DNA from 2 places in the Paenibacillus sp. FW101-FHT12H11 genome. Region 2 is predicted to be linked to the other one. Evidence: predicted binding sites of a transcription regulator. Region 2 holds the regulator's gene; the other holds the start of a gene.

Region 1 (10,907 bases), on a different contig from region 2:
TATCCCCAAGAATGGTGCCGCTCCATGCTCGTTATAGTCCAACTTCTTGCGGAAATTGGTAAGACCCGGTTTCAAAACCGCTGCTGCCAGCTTGGTAAATAGCGATTTCGTAAATTCCTGTTTCAGTGCCGAAAAAATGGCGGATGCCGCACCCTCCAGCGATTTCAGCATAATATTCCCGGCAAACCCGTCGCATACGATAACATCGCATTTGGCGCGGAGAACCTGAGAAGATTCGACATTTCCTACAAAATGAATAGGTCCTTGTTCCATTAAAGGATATGCCGTTTTGGTTAATTCATTCCCTTTGGCAGCCTCTGTTCCTACGTTCAAAAGGCCTACGCGCGGCTTAGATATGCCATGCACTTTGGAACGGTAAATGCTGCCCATAATTGCATACTGGAGTAATTGCTCCGGCGTAGCATCCATATTCGCACCCAAATCGAGGGCCAGCACGCCATGGCCATCCATTGTCGGGATCATCGGCGCCAGAGCCGGACGCTCAATACCCGGAATTCTTCCAACCACGAGCAAGCCCGTCGTCATCAATGCGCCTGTATTTCCAGCGGAAATCATCGCTTCCGCTTCTTTCTCCCGTACTAGTTTACCCGCTACAACCATGGAGGCGTCTTTTTTGCGTCGCACTGCTTTCACAGGCTCATCTTCCGCTTCAATGACTTCCTCCGTGTGACGGATAGTTATATTTGCCGGTCTCTCTGTGAGATAGGCTTCAATTACAGCGCTGTTGCCGACCAAAATGATATGTACGTCCTTCCACTCTTTGGCCGCTGCTAAAGCACCCTCCACTACAATTTTCGGGGCATTATCGCCGCCCATGGCATCAATCGCGATCCGCATGCAGCTTGTCCTCCCTCTCTAGATGTTGCTCCTTCTTCGAATGAAAGATCACGAAATTACCTCGGAACACAGCCTCATCGCCAACGTAGGAAGACACTTCAACTCTTGCTTTCCCTTTGGAAACGGAACGCACATAGGCTTTGGCGATACATTTCTCTCCTAGCTTTACAGAACGTATAAACCGGATGTCTGCTGAGGCTGTCAAGGCGATTGGATCGTCGATAACGGCAACGGCCAGGGAGTTTGCTTGTGAGAATATATGATGTCCTCTTGCAATTTTGGTTCTTGAGAAAACATGATCTTCTTTAATTTCAAAAATCGAAATACCGCTTTGGTCCAGCTGCAAATCGATCACTTCACCAATGACTTCATCAATAGACAGTGAACGCACTTGATCGTACGTTTTGACAGCCATGTGTTTCATGCGTTCCCGCAGCTCAGGAATACCTAGTTCCAATCGGTCTAACCGGACGGTTTGGATGCTAACCTGAAACGTTCGCATCAGTTCCTCGTCAGTCATAAAAGGATTCGCTTCAATTGCTTGAAGCAATTGCTGCTGCCTTTGTCGTTTAGGAAGGCGTTCGATGGCTAGCACCACCTTATCTCGTGAGATCTCATCTTATTACCAGATACTAAACTGTAGTATATTAAATTTAGAACCAAAAAGAAAGCAAAAAAAATAGCACCTCACACTAGGATGAAGTACTATGCTTATTCTTATGCTTTTACGATCTCTCTACCTTTGTAAGTTCCGCAAGACTTGCACACGCGGTGTGCCAGCTTCAGTTCTCCACATTGTTCACATTTCACCATGCCTGGAACTTCCAATTTAAAGTGAGTACGGCGCTTGTCGCGACGAGTTTTGGACGTTCTCCTTTGAGGTACTGCCATATTCAAAACACCTCCTTCATCGAATTTCGGGCGTTGCCTTATTCTTTGTTAAAAAAGTCCGCGAGACCTGCAAGCCTAGGATCGATTTTCTCCTGCTTACAGCCGCAATCCTGGAGATTGCGATTTTCTCCACACACAGGACAGAGACCTTTGCACGCTTCGTCACAAAGTGGTATGTACGGTAAACCAACCACTACATTTTCTACAACGTACGGCTCTAAATCGACTTTATCTCCAACGACCAAATGAATGTCCTCGTCAAGTTCCGGGTCTTCTTCCTCTGGCTTTTGCATGAAGACTTCCTCAAAAGGAAGTTCGATTGTTTGATTCGTGTGCGTTAAGCATCGTGAACAGCTTAACTCCAAGTCTAGCGTTAACGTTCCGTTAACTTTGGCTACTCCATCTTCATGCGATGCAAGAAGATCGACACGCACAGGACCATGGCGAAGGATATCTTGACGCCCTTCAAAAGGAGCCGTCAAATTCATCTCTTCCGTCATATGGACCGGGTGCCCTTTCAGAGAAAGCTCTCTAAAACGAATCTGCATGTTATATCACCCCAAACAAACAAAGATTATTATATCCAGTTTGATTGCCTTTTGTCAATTATAAATCTATTTACTTTCATCCCAAAGAGCTTACTTCGGAGGCAGCGCCGCTAGATATTTCAGGGCGTCATCCATCGTGCCGATCTCGACAATTTTCATCTTCGTCTTAATTTGATTCGCTCTTTGGACAGCATCGGAGTAATTCGTAATTTTGGTTCCGTCTTTGTACGTCACATCTTTGGGGGCAAAGAAGAAATCCGCCTTTTCCCGATCCGCGGCAATAATCTTATGTTGAATGCCTCCAATCGGACCCACGGTGCCATCAGTTTCAATGGTCCCTGTCCCTGCAATGCGATAGCCCTTTGTGATATCCTCAGGAACCAGTTGATTAAAAATCTCTAATGAGAACATCAAACCAGCCGAGGGCCCTCCGATCTCTCCAGCCTTAATCGACACCTGTTGATCTTCTTGGTCTGCTTTAACTGATTGCATATCAGCCGGAACGACGCCAATACCCGCACGAGGTTCACCCGTTTCCCCTTGTTGCAGAGGAAGTGCTCCTAGTGCCAATGTTGCCTGTTGTTCTACCTTATTCCTAGCGTAGGTAACGGTGATGGATTCCCCGGCTTTCTTCCCTTTTAATGAATCAAGTAAATCTTGAGCCACTTTCACATCTTTCTCTCCAGCCTTCAGCAGCACATCACCAGGTTTGAGCACCTTCTCTCCCGACAAGCCTGGCAACGTCTGCAGCACCATAACACCCTCATGATTGATGTGAAAAGGAACCTTCGCATGTGTGTAAGCGGCTTGAATAGCGCTCGCTTGCGAGGTCAACATGACATATTCTTGCCGCTGTGTGTACTCTTGCTCGGACTCCCCTTTGCGCAAAACACTCGTTTTGGGCTGAATTTCTTCATAAGGGTGAACAAGACCAATTAGATAATTAATCATATTGGCATCGGCTACACGCACTGTCGTGAGCATCAACGTTCCCTTTTCCAAATCAGAGCCTCTGGGTATTGTCACCATCGGTTTAATTTCTTCCGCTGTTCCCGGCATGAAAATAAAGAATGGCAGCCGTACAAAAAACAACAAATAAATAATGACAATTCCGACAAGCGCCGAAACTAAATAACGCCTCGTCGACGATCTTCTCGGATATTCATAGGAATCATTAGACCACGTGTGAATTCGATTCTCTTCTTCGTTTTCCATGCAGGTTCCCCTTCCTGATGCCTATTACATGTAATGATTATCTTCCAATGGACAAGAATGAAAGCTTGGTCTAAACCTCTGTCTTTTTGCGTACAAATGAAGCATGTTAAAGGATGAGGTGAAACCATGCAGCCTTCAAAAGTAAGCTACACTCCCAAGCTCACGACGCTCGTACTGGGCTCTTTGACTGCCCTCGTAGTTGTGTCTATCATACTTTTCCCTGACAAAGCGTTTCAATCTTCGCTCGAGGGGCTTACGATTTGGTGGAAACTCGTCTTTCCTGCCCTGCTGCCTTTTCTCATTATGATCGAGCTGTTGATTGGTTTTGGCGTCATTCAAGGGACAGGAGTTCTGCTAGACCCACTCATGAGAGTGATATTCCGTTTGCCCGGAGTGGGCGGTTGGGCGTTAGCTTCTGGCCTCATTGTAGGATTTCCTAGCGGAGCCAAAATTACTGCCACCCTCAGCGAAAAAAAACTCATCTCGCGAGATGAGACCGAACGTCTAACCGCTTTATCCCACCTGTGCAGCCCTTTATTCTTAATCATGGTTGTGGGTATCGGCTTTCTGCACAGTGCGAAACTTGGTCTTATCCTTGCCATCGTTCATTATACGACTGCTATTGTCACCGGCTTCTTGATGCGATTACCTAAAATATCTAAAGTGCCTGAGCAGCTTTCGAATGATCAAATGATTTCTGCGCCTAAATCAGCAGGCTCTATCTGGAAGATGGCCTTGTCAACGATGCGGCAAGCCTATCTGCACGACGGCCGAGCATTCGGCAAACTCCTTGGCGATGCAGTGATTTCCTCTGTTCAAACGTTAATGCTCATCGGCGGATATATGATGATCTTTTCCGTATTGATTAATGTCATTACCATTACTCGTCTTACAGAAGTCCTTGAGCCCTTGATTTCTTTCTTCTTGCGCTTTTTGAATGTCCACACCGATACATCATTACAATGGATTATGGGTTTGATGGAGATTCATCTCGGAGCCTATTCCTGGAGCCAAGCCCAAGGTGTCTCCTTACTTCCACAAATGGCGCTCATCAGCGCTTTTCTTGGCTGGGGCGGGTTGTCCGCACATGCGCAAGTTGCTGGCTTTCACCAAAAAACAGAAGCACGCTACCGCTTTTTCTTCCAGTCCCGTATCTTGCACGCCGTGCTTGCCTTTGTTGGTACCATCTTACTTTGGAAACCTGTACAGTTCCTTCTCATAGATACAGAACCAAGTTTTCTTTGGTTGGATCAAACATCAAACACGAACACACAATTCGCAACTCAGCTGAACGGCGGCTCGATATGGGCTTTATGGGGAGTTAACCTCTTTCAGTTCCTTCTTTTGATCATCACAATGCTTATCATTTCTTCTTTTATAAGCACTTTTCGAAAAAAAGCCCAATAGTTCGCTGCTGCTTTAAGCTTTTGGGAATTTATTTTGCAGCGCTATTTCTACTTCGGGAGGTACTAAATCAACAACCGGGCCATGAAAACGCGCTATTTCTTTGACGATGCTGGAGCTCAGGTAGGAGTACTTGGGCTTCGAGGTCATAAAGAAAGTTTCCACATCCGAGTTGAGCTTGTGATTCGTTGACGCCATTTGAAGCTCATATTCAAAATCAGAAACAGCTCGAAGACCGCGCACAATCAATCGCACATTGCGATGCTTCATATAATTCACCATTAAGTCTCTGAACCCATCCACCTCTACATTCGGAAGATCCTTCGTCACTGTTCGGATGAGCTCCATTCTTTCTTCCAATGTGAAAGTAGGGTTCTTGGACGTGTTATTCAGCACTGCAACAATGAGCTTATCAAAAACCTTCGCTGCTCTATGTATAATATCAAGGTGGCCGTATGTCACCGGGTCAAAACTTCCCGGATATACAGCTACAGTAATGCCGTGTTCTTGTTTCATCATGCTGTCATCTCCTCTCAAAAGCCTATTCATCCCCTACAGATTGCTTGTAAATCGTAACAGCGGTATCTCCATAGTCCGCTCTTCTTTGTTGCTTGAATCCGCCTATGATGTCGTCTAGAACATCCTTCGCGTCATGCTCCACCACAATTGTGGTACTCGCCTCAACGATCGCTTGTGTCTCCATTGCGTTGATCAGATCCACAATCACTTTCATTTTATATGGCGGGTCTAGAAAAACCAATTGAAACTGCTGCTCCCTTTTCGCTAACGCCTTCAGTGCCCTAGCGGCATCTGTCCGGTAAATCTCGGCTTGATCCTTCAGCCCGGCCACTTGCAGATTATGCTGGATCGTATCGATACTCTTCTTCTCAATATCAATGAAGACCGCTTTATCCATCCCGCGGCTCAGAGCCTCAATGCCTAACCCGCCCGTGCCTGCGAACAAATCGAGAACCTGCCCGCCATCAAAATAAGGACCGATCATACTGAAGATCGCTTCTTTCACTTTATCCGTTGTTGGTCGCGTGCTGATACCGGGTACCGCCTTTAGCGACCTGCCTTTGGCACTGCCTGAAATCACTCTCATCTTGCGCTTTTCCCCTTCTGACTGGCTCATTCTTTTGCTATCGTACCACAAGCCCTATTCTGACACAAAAATTTTATGCCTGCCATGTATAAATTTCCTGTAAAACGGTCATCCTTGAACTATCGACATCAGAGAATGTCGTAGACAACCGCGGAGAAGACTTACGTTTCCCCATAAGCTCTTCGTCCGGTTTCTCCTCTCCCATGAGACGGCCCGTAAAAGGGCCGTCGTATTAATTTATAAAACAGTTTTCTAAAACCCTTATATAATAAGGGTTTCTTTATGTATAACAGGGGTTTAAAATTATATAGTACAGTTATATATTTTTCTTCTTGGGGACGGTTTGGGGACGAAAATTTCCTAAACAAAATGAAACAAGACAGCTTTACACTTAATAGATCATAATAGATAAGACAATTTGACTGTACTAAAAAGATCCTGTGTTTAAACAGGATCTTTAATTTGTTTCTTCATTATAATATCGCTGCCCTTGGAGCAATCTTTTATTTACTATTTAGTTGATTATGGATCTATCATTCCATCTTCTGTCCATTCATTGCTTAATTCTGCTTTAAGAACATCTCTGTAAGCAATCCATTCCCAATCCTCTACTCTGCTAACAGTCTCGACTATGTCTAGTCGAAATTCACCATGCCTACTGCGTGCCACGATGCCGGTAACTGATCGAGTTTTAAACTCTTCATATAAAGTTAGTACAACTGGTTTTTTATACATCTGCGATAAGCTCAGCACGGCTGATATGTTTTGAATTTCTTGCTCGTCTCGTATAGGTCGTGATATGCGTTGAGCCTCTTTTCGATTTCTAATCGCTGACTCTTTATGTTGAGGAAGCATCATACGGCTAGACTCCCAAAGTCCGTTAAGCTCTAATTTCTTACTCATTTATAATGACCTCCAATTTTACCAGCTCGATCCGCGGCTAGACCAGCTTTCATTAAACTCGAAGCACGAATAATTGCCGTATTGCCAAAACGATCTTTAATTCCATCTAAAACGCTATCAAGCTTCCTTAGCTTCGTTAAGTCTTCAAATAGATCAAGTTGTGTAACTTCCTCGTCATCAAGTGATCCTAGCGTAACGCCAACTTTACGCACCGGGTGCCCATTCCAATTACGATGAAAGATCTCTCGAACTGACTTGAAAACTTTCAGAGTATTGTTTGTAGCAAAGGGCATCTTGCGCTGTTGACTAAAGCCTGTAGGTGCATCGTATGGTGAGCACATGCAGAATACATGAACAGTCCCGCTCGTATACCCCTTCGCTCGCGCATCACGGCAAACTTCTTCCGTTAATTCCAAGAGAACAATATCTACCTCTTCTGCTGTCGTATAATCTCGTGGCAAGGTCATTCCGTGACCAATAGATTTTGGAGCTACATTAAATGTGCCAGGTGTGACTGGACTATCATCAAGACCATTAGCTGTACGCCACATGACCTCCGCTTGAATATCCGATTGTTTACCAAAGCGTGCACGAAATTTCTGCTTAAGTAAATGCAATGGTGTTTGAGCAACATGACCTATCGTTGTCATGCCAAGAGCTACGAAATGCCGAGTCATACGCGACCCAACTCCATACATCTTATCCACACTTAAAGGCCATAGGACACGTTCTACATCCTCTTTACCAAGCGTAAAAATACCACTCGGGTTTTTCTTTGCAAAATTGTCCGTTGCTTGCTTAGCAAGTATTTTAGTTGGACCGATACCAACACGAATACGTACATTCATTGACGCCGCGACCTTTTTTTGAATCATGCTTGCCAGTTCTTCTGAGGTACAGCGAAAATGATTGAGCGATCCCGTCACATCTAGAAACTGCTCATCAATAGAAAACACTTCAACTAAATCGGTATACTCTTTGTAAATGTCAGTAATTGCAAGTGATACATCGATATAACGCTGCATATGCGGACGCATTACAATAACATCTGGGCATAGCTGCAGCGCCTCTCCAAGTCGCTGAGCCGTACTAATTCCAAAGCTTTTGGCTATTGGACATGCCGCCAAAATAATTCCCGATCTTCTGGCAGGATCACCGGCCACAACAACAGGAAGATTATCTAATCCAGGATGTGTAGCCTTTTCGACGCTTGCGTAAAAAGATTGGCAATCCGAGAGGTAAATTGTGCGTTCGCTTTTTTCCCTCATTACCATTACAATGACCTCCGCATTCTCATTAAAGTTGTCATGAGTTCAGCTTTAATCAAACTTCTGAGCATTGTGAAATGATGGACGTAACCACGAACTTTATATTCAACGTTAATGCCTAAAGCAGTCATTGATGTATTCAATACCTTAATATCACGCTTTTTCATTTTACTCTTAATGCTTTGTATTTCTGGATAAATAGCGTTCTCGACTTCTTTTAGGTAAAACAGAATATGACCATAAATAATTTTGTCTTTGTGAACCCTGAGCTCTTCAGAATCCCTCGACAACATATCGAGTAATATAGGAAGCAGTGTAAACTCTTTAATTAATTGAACATCCTCGTCAGTCTCAACATTTGTCATGACACTCATTTAATCACCTCAAAATAGGAACATGCGTTTGTGTTTTATATTATATACCGAACACGTATTCGCAATGCAAGTGATTTTTGGCAGTAAAAAAATCCCCGCTAGCCATTGAGCCAGTGGGAACTACTCATCAAAATTTGGTTGTAATCATGTCGTCTTAAAGAAGCCCAAGTAAAATATTGCAATTCTCGGGTTTTCAATAATTAATAATCTCTAAACCGGCTTTTATATTTTTCTGCAACTTTGGGACACGTTATTTCCTGACTGTCTAGTCACTATGGTTTAATTATAATTCTAGCTAACTTTTACTATTATATAGTAGTTATTTTGGAATGTAATAACATTAAATTGAATATTAATCAATATTATGTTAATGTTTACCATATAAAGAACATAAAAAGAATTCTCCAACAATTATTTTTAGCAAAATTTTAGTCAAGGAGATGATTAAATTGAAAAAGGTAACGAAGAAAGCCTTGGTAATTGCTATCATTGGGATTGCAGTTTGGATATTAAGTATGATTATTGGTGTATCAATTCAGTTTTCAAATATGTCTAAACATGACTTTTACTCCAGTCCCAGTCCTGTACCCTTTTTGATTTTTTTATTAATCGGTGGACTAGGATTTTTAACTGCAGTAATTTCCGGAATCATTTGGCTGTTGTCCTACTTACAAGATCGAAAGGAAATGTAAAAACGATTTAGCACGCTTATAAAGGATATAGCCAACACAATAAGAGGTCAATAAACGCATTTTACATTTGTGAAGTGCGTTTACTGACCTTTTTTATTTTCAGGTTCAAATGATTAATTCGATATTAGTTACAATTATAAATTTGGGAAATATAATCAAATGTAAGAAAAATTGGTTGTAAATTGGAATAATTTGGGTTATAGTTTAATAGATTTATAAAACACTATGAAAAGAGGAGAACTAATGAAATTGAAAAAAACGATTATTTCTGCAATTATTGGAGCATCTCTAGTAACAGCCATTCCATTCTCAGCTATGGCAACAGAAAGTAATGTCGTTGATCAAGGAATAAAAACACAGCAAAACAACGGGAAATTTCTAATGAATGAAATAACAGTTAATATTCCAAATGCTGATAAAGTAAGAGTCGAACGGATTGTTGGACAAGATGAAATTACTTTGAAGGTATACGATACACAAACTGGAAAATTATTGGAGACCTATGGAGAGAAGTTAGAACAGACTCATCCTAAGAACTCATTAAATAAGGGAGAGTTTGGAACGCAAGCGGTTACTATTATAACAGTTAATAAAGACCAAGATTTTGGGAATCAGTCATTACCTATTATTGTTAGAGAAACTATGCAATTAGAAGTATATTCTAGTGGAAGTTTTAAACAAATTAATAGTGTTGCATCAAAATCTATTGGACTTATTAGTTCGAATGGATTTACTTTAGAAGATAAAAATATTTCATCTGCTTCCACAAATGATACGGGTACGTTCCCAACAATCTCTGTAATGTCATCAGGAACTGGCACATTAACTAAAAGAGAAACTAACTCAAATCAATGGGGTGTGCTTATTGGTATTGGCTTTGTAATACAATTCAATAATACCAACCAAACTGATTGGTATGCTAGAAAACCGATTTCTATGTCTTTTAATTACTCAGTTTACTAGTAGATTTAATATTATTATTTATAATAGATTGATAAAATACTAAAACATTTAATCTAAACCATTGCCAAAAACGGCAATGGTTTAATTAAATGCAGATTGTTCACCGACTTGGAATAAAAACGCCCTGCGTCAATGGATGGCTTAGAAACCCGAAAAAGCGGAGTATATTAAGGTGTACTACCGAACAACTTTTTGATATCCTTTGTTTGATCAAAAAATTATTCTTGATAAGGTTTAAATGAGTCCTTTTCGGTGGAAAACCGTTAGTAGACTATAAAAGTCATGGCTACGCCCATCTGGTGTATCAATCAACCCTGTACAGACAGCTGCAGAAACAGCATCTTGTGCCCACTCAGGTACTGGCATACTTGCTTTCTTTTCTAGCACATTAATCTTCTCAATATGCGCCTCTGCAGTATTTAGTAATGTTTGAATTTGTCCTTTTAATTCGTTAAATTCTCTCAGCATATTATCCGCCTCCTTATCAAATTGTTGTAATTGATTATTCTCAATGATACCGATTAATTTTACAGCATACTGCAGATCCGTCGCATATCCTGCAGCTTGTAAGGCTTTCGCTGCCCCAACATAGTCCCGTACAGAACATCGATCAAAGAATCCTGCTTTTCGGTATCTCGGATTCTCAAGTAAAAACTTCGAATGATCCGTAATGCTGCCAATCCAGT
Region 2 (10,907 bases):
TTGGCAATGTGGCTGTTGCTGTGATGATGCTGTGCTTCTTGCAGCAGTTCCAGCACAGCGTCCCCTTGGTAGCGCGAACTAATGTGCGTCATAATCAAGGCATTCGCTCCTGCTTCTTGCGCAATCCGTGCCGCATCCGTAGATGTCGCATGATCGAAAGAATAGGCTAGTTCCTGCTTATCCATGGCGAATGTCGCCTCATGCACAAGAACGTCGGCGCCTCGAGCCAAAAGCTGTGCCCCGCTGCAATAACGCGTGTCGCCGAGAATAACGACGATGCGTCCCGGTATCGCCGCACCCAGGAAATCGGCGCCATGCAGTGTGCGCCCATCTTCAAGCTGAACCGTCTGCCCTTGCTTAAGCTTCCCGTAGATCGGCCCGGCGGGGATACCTAGCGCCGTCAACTTATCCAACATCAGCTTCCCGGGTTGGTCCTTCTCGATGATCCGATAACCGAAACATTCGATGCGGTGCTCCAAACGCGCAGTCTCCACCAAGAAGGTGTCATCTTCAAAGAGGAGTCCTTCCTCCTCGATTTCCACAATCTTGAGCGCATAGGTCAGATGCGCGCCGCTAACTTCTAGAGCCGTGTCAACAAATCGTTTGAGCCCCGGAGGGCCAAACATCGTAAGCGGTGTATCGCCACCCAAATACGAGCGGCTGGTTAACAAGCCTGGCAATCCGTATAAATGGTCTCCATGCAAATGCGTGATGAACAGCATCTCCGTCCGTCCGAGTTTCACGGGAGAATTCATAATCTGCTGTTGGGTGCCTTCACCACAGTCAAATAACCAATAGGTTCCACGCTCATCCAGCAAGTTAAGAGCAATCGATGTGACATTGCGCTGCTTGGAAGGCATGCCTGCCCCTGTTCCCAAAAAATATAGTTCCACGTTCTAAAACCCCAATCTCTCTGAAAATCACTGTTCGTAACACGGAAAGCGAGGTCGCTGCCGAACATGGTGTTCGGATAAGCTGCCTCGCTTTATGCCATAACTTTTCTTAGCCTACATTGAAATAACGCGCTTCTTTGTGGGCGAACACGATAGCCGATACCGACGCTTCCGGCTCCATCATGAATGACTCTGTCAGCTCAACGCCAATATCTTCCGGCTTCAGAAGATTGAACAGCTTGGCTTGGTCTTCGAGATTCGGACATGCCGGATATCCGAAGGAGAATCGTTGGCCGACGTATTTGGCACCGAATCTCTCCTGCATCGTCATATCGACGCGATCCGCGATACCCCAAACATCCCTCATAATATGGTGGATTCGCTCTGCAAAACCTTCCGCTACTTCCAGGGCAGTCGCTTGCAGCGCGTGAGATTTCAAGTAATCTCCTTTGTCGCGCCATTCCTTAGCCAACTCATTAATATCATGCCCAGCTGTCACAAGCAAGAAGCCTACATAATCCATCTGACCACTCTCTACGGATTTTAAATAGTCAGCTAGGCATAGATACGGCTCTTTGTCCTGACGCGGGAATGTGAAGGTCTCAAGAACCTTGCTATGATCTTGCGGATCGTAGACAATGACATCGTTCCCGCTGGATTGCGCCGGGAAGAAGCGGTACATACCATGTGCTTTAATGATCCCGTTATTTTGAGCCGCGTACAGAATGGAATCGACCGTATCTTTAAGCTGCATAGCCTTCGCATCCCGATCGCTAAGCAGGGCTTCAACCTTCCCTTTGAGACCGAGATGATGGCCGAGCAGCATTTGCATGTTCACATAAGGCATGAGATGGCTAATCGGGTAATCTCTCATGATATGGCGTTCTGTATCTTGCGGCACTTGTACAGGCAAATCCTTGGACACTGCAGACGAACTCACACGCGTAAGCTGCGGTAGTTTCTCTTCCTTCTTGCCTGTATCCATGACATCGGATTCCAGATTTTCTCTTAGTTCTTGGATGAGACGTTTGCGCTGCTCAGGGTCGCTTAACCGGTTAGCAATATCTAGACCGTCCATGGCATCCTTCGCGTAGAGCACAACACCTTCGTACTCCGGTTGAATACGCGTTTTGGTGAATTTCCGTGTCAGCGCGGCGCCACCTACCAGAATCGGCACATCTACACCTGCCGTACGCAAGTCTTGTGCGGTAATAACCATCTGCTGAGCGGATTTTACCAATAGACCCGATAAACCGATCGCATCTGCGTTTTCTTTCCGCTGTGCATCAATGATTTGCTCAGGCGGTACTTTGATTCCAAGGTTTACAATTTTGTAGCCATTGTTCGACAGAATAATTTCGACCAAATTTTTACCGATATCATGCACATCACCTTTAACGGTTGCCAAAATAATTTTTCCTTTGACAGCCGTTTCGGATTTCTCCATAAAAGGTTCCAAATAACTAACGGATGCTTTCATGACCTCAGCGCTCTGAAGTACTTCAGCAACAATCAATTCATTGCCATTGAAAAGGCGGCCTACTTCCTCCATCCCTCTCATAAGCGGTCCATTAATCACTTCAAGAGGCGAATAAGTTTGCAGCGCAATTTCCAAATCTGGAATTAACCCTTCCTTCGTCCCTTCCACCACATAAGAACCAAGGCGCTCTTCCAAGGTCAGATTGGAAATCTTCTCCTTCTTCTCGACCTTCTTCTCACGGAAATGAGCGACAAATTTCGCCAAAGTCTCATCATTCGTATTGTAAATCAGTTCCTCAGCCAGTTGACGTTCTTCCTCTGAAATAGAGGCATAACGCTCCAACTTCTCTGTGTTCACAATCGCATAATCAAGACCGGCTTTCGTACAATGGTACAAATAAACCGAGTTCAACACTTCGCGTCCAGCATCCGGTAATCCGAATGAGATATTACTCAAACCAAGAATGGTTTTGGCTCTTGGGTATTTCTCTTTAATCAACTTGATTCCCTCGATCGTTTCAACAGCAGAACCGATATACTGCGGATCCCCAGAGCCGACAGGGAACATATTCGGATCAAAAATGATATCCTCTGGATTCATCCCGTATTTCTCGGTTAGCAGCTCATAAGCTCTTGTTGCAACCTCAATTTTCGCTTCGCGCGATACAGCCTGGCCTCGTTCATCAATGAGAATACAAACAACGGCAGCCCCATATCTATGGATGAGAGGTAAAATCCCGGCAAATTTCGATTCGCCATCCTCCAGGTTAATGGAGTTAATAATCGCTTTACCTTGCGAGTATTTAAGTCCCAACTCGATAATGTGATCATACGTGGAGTCAATCATCAAAGGCACCTTCACCTTTTTGACCACCTGCTGCATGAATTCTTCTACCGCGTAAGCCTCATCAATATCCGTATCCTGCAAATTGATATCGATGATGTGTGCTCCGTTTTTCACCTGATTACGGGCAATTTCTGAACCTTCTTCAAATTTGCCTTCTTTAATCAAGCGTTTGAATTTACGCGATCCCGAAATATTCGTACGTTCACCGACCATGATAGGGCGGTTCTCAGGTTCGATAAATAAGGTTTCAATCCCCGAAACAGCGGGTAAATGGGTTCCATATTCCGTTCTAGGTTTGTACTCGCTAAGTGTTTCTGCCATAGCACGAATGTGCTCAGGAGTTGTTCCACAGCATCCGCCGGCAATATTAAGCCAGCCCTGCTCGGCAAAACCGGCCATTTTCTTGGCCAAAGATTCCGGCGATTCATGATAATGACCATTCTCATCCGGCAATCCGGCGTTCGGATAACAGCTGATTGCAGTTTCTGCAATACCCGCCAGCGTTCGGATGTGATCCCTCATGAACTCAGGGCCTGTAGCACAGTTCAATCCCATAGAAATAGGTTTCAAATGTTCAAGCGAGATATAAAAGGATTCGATATTCTGCCCGGCTAGTGTTGTACCCATTGGTTCAATCGTTCCCGAGATCATAATCGGAAGCTCGAAGCCCAGCTTTTCAAAAGCTCTGCGAATCCCAATGCTCCCTGCTTTCACGTTCAGTGTATCTTGTGACGTTTCCAGAAGAATAGCATCGACCCCTGCTTCACATAAAGCTAAAGCTTGTTCGTAGTAACTATCTTCCAATTGGTCGAACGTAACGCCACCTGTTACTGATAAGGTTTTGGTTGTTGGCCCCATAGCCCCTACGACATATCGCGGCCATTCCGGCGTTGAATATTTGTTCGCTGCCTCGATCGCCAACTTGGCTGCAGCGAGATTCAACTCGCGATGACGGTCTTGCAGATCATATTCGGCAAGAACTACACTTGTCGTTCCGAACGTGTTCGTTTCTATCATATCCGCGCCTGCGGCGAAATAAGCCTCATGAATCTTACGAATCACATCCGGGCGTGTTACGCATAGAATTTCATTACAGCCGTCTAAATCATCGCCGCCGAAATCTTCAGCTGTTAAATTCTCTTGCTGAATCATGGTACCCATGGCGCCATCGAGGATCATGATCTTTTTCTTTAGCTGCTCTTGAATCGGTGGTTTAGACATGAAATGACTCCCTTTCAACTTATCCTGAAGCGATAAATAATAAATAATCGACAAATTATGTTAAGATTTAGTGTAACAGAATACGGCTTCTATGAAAAGATTTTGAATTATCATAAAAACCTATAGGTTTTATCGGGTAAACTTATGATCATGCATCGACAGCGCACATCATTTCCACTATAATACAAGTATATTTACTAAGAAAGAGGGATGCTGCATGGCACAAATTAGAATTCGCAATACCAACGAACGAATCGAAGGCGAAGAGCAAGTCAAAGCCTTCTTGGATAGCCAAGAAGTTGTATATGAACATTGGGATGCGAACAAGCTTCCTGAAGCGCTGCGCGAGAAATTCGTACTGAATGATGAAGAGAAAGCTCAAATCATCAGCACGTATGAGCCGGAAATCCGTGATTTAGCGGCAAGACGCGGTTACGAAATCTGGGATGTTATCTCCCTTTCCGATGCAACACCGAATATCGAAGAACTGCTTAAGAAATTTGAGCAAGTTCACACACACACAGAAGATGAGATTCGCGCTATCGTTTCAGGTAAAGGGATCTTCATCATTAAATCCGAAGAAATCGGCTATTACGATGTTGAACTTGAGCCAGGGGATGTCATCTCGGTTCCTGAGAACACCAACCACTTCTTTACACTTATGGATAATCGTCAAATCGTTGCCGTACGTCTTTTCATCGAGAAAGATGGATGGGTCGCTTATAACGTGGAAGATCCTGCTTTTATCAAAGCCTAATACCTTATTTAGAAGAAAGCCCAACAGCGCAGGACTCACTGTCCAAAACGCCGTTGGGCTTTTTGTTATGCTCTATTAAGCATTAGCGATAATCGGTAAAACTTCTTCTAAGCGCGATACCTCATTCGCAGGAACAATCTCATCTCCACTTTGTAGTCCATGATGGTTGATCCAAATATTGCGCATGCCTACACGTCCGGAACCAAGGATATCCGTCGTCAGCTTATCACCGATCATGATCCCTTCTTCTGCATGAATCCCCAGAAGTTCCAGCGCATGGTGGAATATAGAAACATCGGGTTTACCCACTCCAAATTCCCCGGAAATGACAATATGATCGAAATAGGACGTAATCGCTGGCACGTCAGCTAATTTTTCTTTTTGAAGATCAGGCGATCCGTTTGTTAGGAGCAGCAGCTTGTAGTTACCCTTCAATGCGTCAAGTACACGGAACGTTTCTTCATAAACGTACGGGCGCTTGCGGCGTTCAGCAGGAAAAAGCTCGCCGAGCTTGTACCCCAGCTCTGCATCTTCTACTCCTAACGCGCGAAGCCCGCGAGTCCACGCTTCCGTGCGATAACCTGGTGCTAATGCTTGCAGCTTGCGGAAATTTTCATTTTCACCTTGTGTAAAATTAGCCCAAAGCCCTTCAAACGGATTAATGCCAATCATCTTGGTGAATGGAAAAGGTTCATAGGATTCGTATAAAGCACGGGCTTCTTTACGAACAGCAGCTTCCAATTCTTCCGGATTCACTGCCGCGTGTTTCGCCGCCTCCGAGCAAGTTGCTTCAAAAGCTTCTTGTACACTGCGGTCATCCCACAAGAGCGTATCATCTAAATCAAAAAGTACAGCCTTCAACGTCATCATTCATTTCCCCTTTGAATGTTGTTTCTATGTGAAAAAGCAACTACTCTTCGTCCGTGAACTTGATGGAATCAAGTTGAACTTTAAGATTGCCTCGGAAAGCCTCAATATATTTTTTTCTCAGTTCATTTCGTTCATCGATTTCCGCATCCGATAAGCCAACGGTTTTCGCTTTACGAGCAAGCTCATTAATGCGCTCGATGTTTTTTTCCATACTGTCACTCATAGTGATCCTCCAGTTCAAAAATTCAATATGACTATTACTTTGCCATCCCTCTAGTGGAATGTCAAGAAAACAACTAAAAGAGGCATAGGAATAATTCCTAGCCTCTATTCGTCTATTTCCATTCCATAGGATAGTAATGATTAAGGGAGCAATAAAACCTGTCCTTCTTTCAAGGAGCTCGTAGTTAAATGATTTTTTGTCTTAATCTCATCTATATAGGAACGAATGTTCTCTCCATCTTTCTTATGAGCAGTCGCAATACCCCAGAGCGTGTCCCCCTCTTGAATGACAACTTGCTCCTGAACAACTTTCTTAGTTTCAGCGTGATTAGATATACTGCCCGTCGGTGAAGACGCCGCCGCATAAGCTTGTACCATGGCACCGAATGAGAAGACAGTCCCCAGAATTAATGCAATAAAAAGAAATCGAATGATTGTTTTCGTATTACGTGATTTGGTTGCAATCCCTTTGGACGCGGCAGTTGATCTATGAGGTGTGCGTGAATTGGTAGTGTGTGAGTAGGCCATATACATGAATAATCATCCCCCAAACATTTGTTCTGTTTTTAGAATAACACGAACACATGTTTGAGTCAACGATTTATTCGAACTTATGTTTGTACGAACTCGGGTTCTATGTTATACTTTGGGTAATGATTCCCAGTATTGGAGTGATAACTATTGAGTAAGATTTCGCAGCGTCAACAAGCTATTTTAGAATACATTAAGAACGAAGTGAAAGATAAGGGTTACCCGCCTTCCGTACGCGAAATCGGCGAGGCTGTCGGACTAGCCTCCAGTTCAACCGTACACGGGCATTTGGAGCGTCTTGAGAAGAAAGGTTTGATTCGTCGCGATCCAACCAAACCTCGCGCTATCGAGATTCTTGGCTTAGACGGCGCCGAGACTCATTTCGCTGTTTCCGTTGCACGCGTACCGCTCGTAGGTAAAGTTACCGCCGGGGTACCGATTACGGCGACAGAGAACATCGAAGACTACTTCCCTCTTCCAGTCAGCATGGTCGGAGACAACAATGTGTTTATGCTTAGCGTCCTGGGAGACAGTATGATCGAAGCCGGTATACATAACGGCGATTATGTTATCGTCAAGCAGCAGCAAACAGCGAACAACGGTGACATCGTAGTCGCGATGACGGAAGACGACGAAGCGACAGTCAAACGTTTTTACAAAGAGAAGGATCATATCCGCCTTCAACCGGAAAACTCTGCTTTGAAGCCGATTCTGCTCAAGAATGTTACGATTCTAGGCCGTGTCATCGGATTATTCCGCGATATGTAAGACTAAAAAGGACCGTCAGGTGAATCATCCTGACGGTCCTTTTAGGTGCGCGCGAATCCAGCTAAGGGTCCACGAAAAGGATAAGGGAACTTAAGTACTCTATTTGGAGAGAAATAGCCATTGTAATCTCGAAAAGGAACTACAGAACTTTATTTGACGTCCAACAATCGTTTTACAAGTGAAATCAACAGATTAGCGAATGAACTGCTGTTCCCCCCCACTAGTGGATGAGGTGCTTTTTCAAACATATAAGGGACTATAGTTCCCCTATAAAATCAAAAAAACCGAAGGACAAACCATCCCTCGGTTTTATTACTAATTCAAAGGCTTAAAATGCAAGCGCCCAATTCCCCTGACGGAAAATTGGCTCCAGACTGCCATCCTGAAGCACACCGTCAATCTCAAGATCAGACGTCCCGATCATGAAATCCACGTGGATCAAGCTAGTGTTTCCGCCTCTTACTTTCAGCTCCTCGTTGGATAAAGAAGCCCCATCCTTCATATTGATTGGATAGCAGCTGCCCAAAGCAAGATGGCAGGAGGCATTTTCATCAATCCCTGTATTGTAAAAAATCCGTTTTAGATTGGATATCGGCGAATCATAGGGAACAAGCGCGACTTCGCCTAAATAACGAGCGCCTTCGTCCATTTCCAATAATCTAGTCAAATGCTCATGGCCGACCTCTGCCTTATAATCTACGACCTTCCCGTCTTCGAACCTGAACGAAAACTTATCAACCAATGCGCCATTCACATTCAGCGGCATGGTACTTGTTACCGTCCCGTTAACGCCAGTCCGTTTGGGCATCGTAAATACTTCTTCCGTCGGCATATTCGCAACAAAGCGAATCCCTCTTGCGTTCGCTTTATCCCCGCCAAGCCAAATGTGGCCAACTGGCAGCTCTACGCGCAAATCAGTCCCTGCAGCCCGATATTGCAGCGCTGCATATTGCTTATCGTTCAGCACCTTGCGAACGCGCTTCAACTGCTCAATATGTGCTCGCCATGCGCTAACCGGATCATTTTCATATACGCGATTGAAACGGAAAATTGCATCCCACATCGCATCCATCCGCTCTTCTTCAGGAAGATCCGCATACACTTTGGAAGCCCAAGCAGTAGTAGGAGCTTTAATCAAGCACCAGCTGAACGTGCTCGTTCTTACATATTTTTGATACTTAGAACGTGCTGTCGCCATCGCCTTTGAAGCTCTGGAAATCACACCAGGGTCAATGCCGGCGTACAAATCTGGATCTGGCACCTTAATATTCAGAAGTGCGCCGCCATTCTCAACAAAACGCTCCAACATATCCGTGTACCACACCGGGTAGTAGTCGAGTGCATCATCATGAGCCGTCTCTAAGCGCGCACGCGTCAGGAAATCATCTTGCCAATTCACCTGCACATAGTTCGCACCAGCCTCATAAGCTTTCTTAACAATTAGCCGCGTCAAGTCCAAGCATTCCATTGGCGACTCAATCATTAGATCTTGACCTTTGGTCAAATTAACGCCAATTTTTACCACTAGTTCTGCATATTTCTCTAAGTTGACTAAAAAATTATCCATGAGTTCCTGCTCCTTCGCATGAAAAAGCCCATCAGTTCAGGACGTGCCTGAATCATGACGGGCTATCTTATCTAATTTTCAAACGTTGCTGATGGTCTTAGTATAGGGACAGATATTGATCTCTTTCCCATTGGTGAACCTGTGTGCGGTACATATCCCATTCGATTTCTTTGAGCTCATAGAAATGTGCTAAAGCATGCTCGCCTAGTGTATCACAGATCACATCATCACGCAGCAGCTCGTCCAAAGCTTGTTTCAAGTTGAGTGGCAAGCTTGGGATGCCTTGGCTTTCTCTCTCTTCTTCCGTCATCACATAAATGTTGCGATCCGTTGGAGGAGGCAGCTGCATTTTGTTTTTGATGCCGTCCAGACCAGCTGCAAGCATAACAGCAAGCGCCAAATATGGGTTCGCCGCTGGATCCGGATTACGAACTTCAACGCGCGTGCTTAAGCCGCGGGAAGCCGGGATACGAATCATCGGACTGCGGTTGCTCGCAGACCATGCGACGTAACAAGGTGCTTCGTAGCCAGGTACGAGACGTTTATAGGAATTAACAGTCGGATTCGTAATCGCTGCAAAGGAACGGGCATGGCGAAGCACACCTGCCATATAATGTCTTGCAACATTACTTAAACCTAACTTGTCGGACTCATCGTAAAATGCGTTGGTTTCACCTTTGAATAACGATTGGTGACAGTGCATGCCTGAACCGTTCATGCCGAACAATGGCTTAGGCATAAAGGAAGCATGCAGACCATGCTGTCTAGCAACCGTTTTAACAACGAGTTTAAACGTTTGAATTTGATCAGCCGCTTTAATTGCATCCGCATATTTAAAGTCGATTTCGTGCTGACCAGGAGCTACTTCATGGTGAGATGCTTCAATCTCAAAGCCCATTTCTTCCAGCGTTAGCACGATATCGCGACGGCAGTTTTCACCAAGATCCATCGGAGCCAAATCAAAGTATCCGCCTTGATCATTCAGTTCAGTCGTCGGATTGCCTTTTTCATCGGTTTTGAACAAGAAAAACTCTGGTTCTGGACCAACATTCATCGCTGTGTAGCCCATTTCTTCCGCTTGCTTCAGCGCTGTTTTCAAAATAGCACGAGGATCGCCAGGGAATGGACGCCCATCCGGCAAGTAGATATCGCAGATCAAGCGAGCCACTTTGCTTTCCGTTACCCAAGGGAAGATTACCCAAGTATCCAAATCCGGATACAGGTACATATCTGATTCTTCAATCCGCACATAACCTTCGATGGAAGAACCGTCAAACATCATTTTGTTGTCTAACGCTTTTTCAAGTTGGCTGAAAGGAATCTCAACGTTCTTGATGCTTCCCATCAAGTCCGTAAATTGCAAGCGAATGAACCGAACGTTCTGTTCTTTAGCAATGCGCAAAATATCTTCTTTCGTATAGTTGTTGTTGTAAGTCACGTTCATTCTCCTCTCATTTTACAAGCGCTTACGGAGTGTTATTTATAAAACCGGGAAAGCTGTCCTTGGATGAGGGAAACCTGATCCGGACGCTTGCCCCCGCCTATCAACTGCTGTTTAAGCATTTTGTGCAGTTGGGAGTCGGTTAGTTCCTTACGCTTAACTTCCGTATGCTCGTTCAAAATCGTAGCATCTTCCGAATCTTTATCGACGGGGATGAGCACCTGCTTGATCCCTGCGATGTTCACGCCTTTTTCAATCAAATCTTTAATTTCAAGTAGTCGTTCAACATCATTAAAGGAGTAGAGTCGTTG

Evidence for each region. Region 2 encodes LexA, which represses DNA repair genes until DNA is damaged. Its sites were predicted from a motif close to CGAACATATGTTCG; they were not measured.
Region 1: AC3WTJ_RS22600 (YhjD family protein) is a predicted target of LexA. The motif match lies at 8,615-8,628, and genes of this name have one in related genera.

Annotation. Positions count from the first base shown of each region.
Region 1 covers NZ_JBYTCO010000007.1:58,184-69,090, reverse strand. The annotation lists gene plsX (phosphate acyltransferase PlsX) at 1-858, opposite strand, end outside; gene fapR (transcription factor FapR) at 842-1,456, opposite strand; gene rpmF (50S ribosomal protein L32) at 1,576-1,749, opposite strand; gene AC3WTJ_RS22635 (YceD family protein) at 1,788-2,297, opposite strand; gene AC3WTJ_RS22630 (SepM family pheromone-processing serine protease) at 2,388-3,512, opposite strand; gene AC3WTJ_RS22625 (nucleoside recognition domain-containing protein) at 3,639-4,919, shown strand; gene coaD (pantetheine-phosphate adenylyltransferase) at 4,932-5,435, opposite strand; gene rsmD (16S rRNA (guanine(966)-N(2))-methyltransferase RsmD) at 5,458-6,021, opposite strand; gene AC3WTJ_RS22610 (YolD-like family protein) at 6,544-6,924, opposite strand; gene AC3WTJ_RS22605 (DNA polymerase IV) at 6,921-8,192, opposite strand; gene AC3WTJ_RS22600 (YhjD family protein) at 8,198-8,566, opposite strand; gene AC3WTJ_RS22595 (hypothetical protein) at 9,016-9,258, shown strand; gene AC3WTJ_RS22590 (hypothetical protein) at 9,502-10,221, shown strand; gene AC3WTJ_RS22585 (glycoside hydrolase family 73 protein) at 10,456-10,907, opposite strand, start outside.
Region 2 covers NZ_JBYTCO010000002.1:464,965-475,871, forward strand. The annotation lists gene rnz (ribonuclease Z) at 1-893, opposite strand, end outside; gene metH (methionine synthase) at 1,003-4,440, opposite strand; gene AC3WTJ_RS07810 (1,2-dihydroxy-3-keto-5-methylthiopentene dioxygenase) at 4,658-5,197, shown strand; gene AC3WTJ_RS07815 (HAD family hydrolase) at 5,273-6,064, opposite strand; gene AC3WTJ_RS07820 (DUF896 domain-containing protein) at 6,108-6,290, opposite strand; gene AC3WTJ_RS07825 (LysM peptidoglycan-binding domain-containing protein) at 6,431-6,823, opposite strand; gene lexA (transcriptional repressor LexA) at 6,971-7,588, shown strand; gene AC3WTJ_RS07835 (aminopeptidase) at 7,917-9,155, opposite strand; gene glnA (type I glutamate--ammonia ligase) at 9,253-10,593, opposite strand; gene AC3WTJ_RS07845 (MerR family transcriptional regulator) at 10,632-10,907, opposite strand, start outside.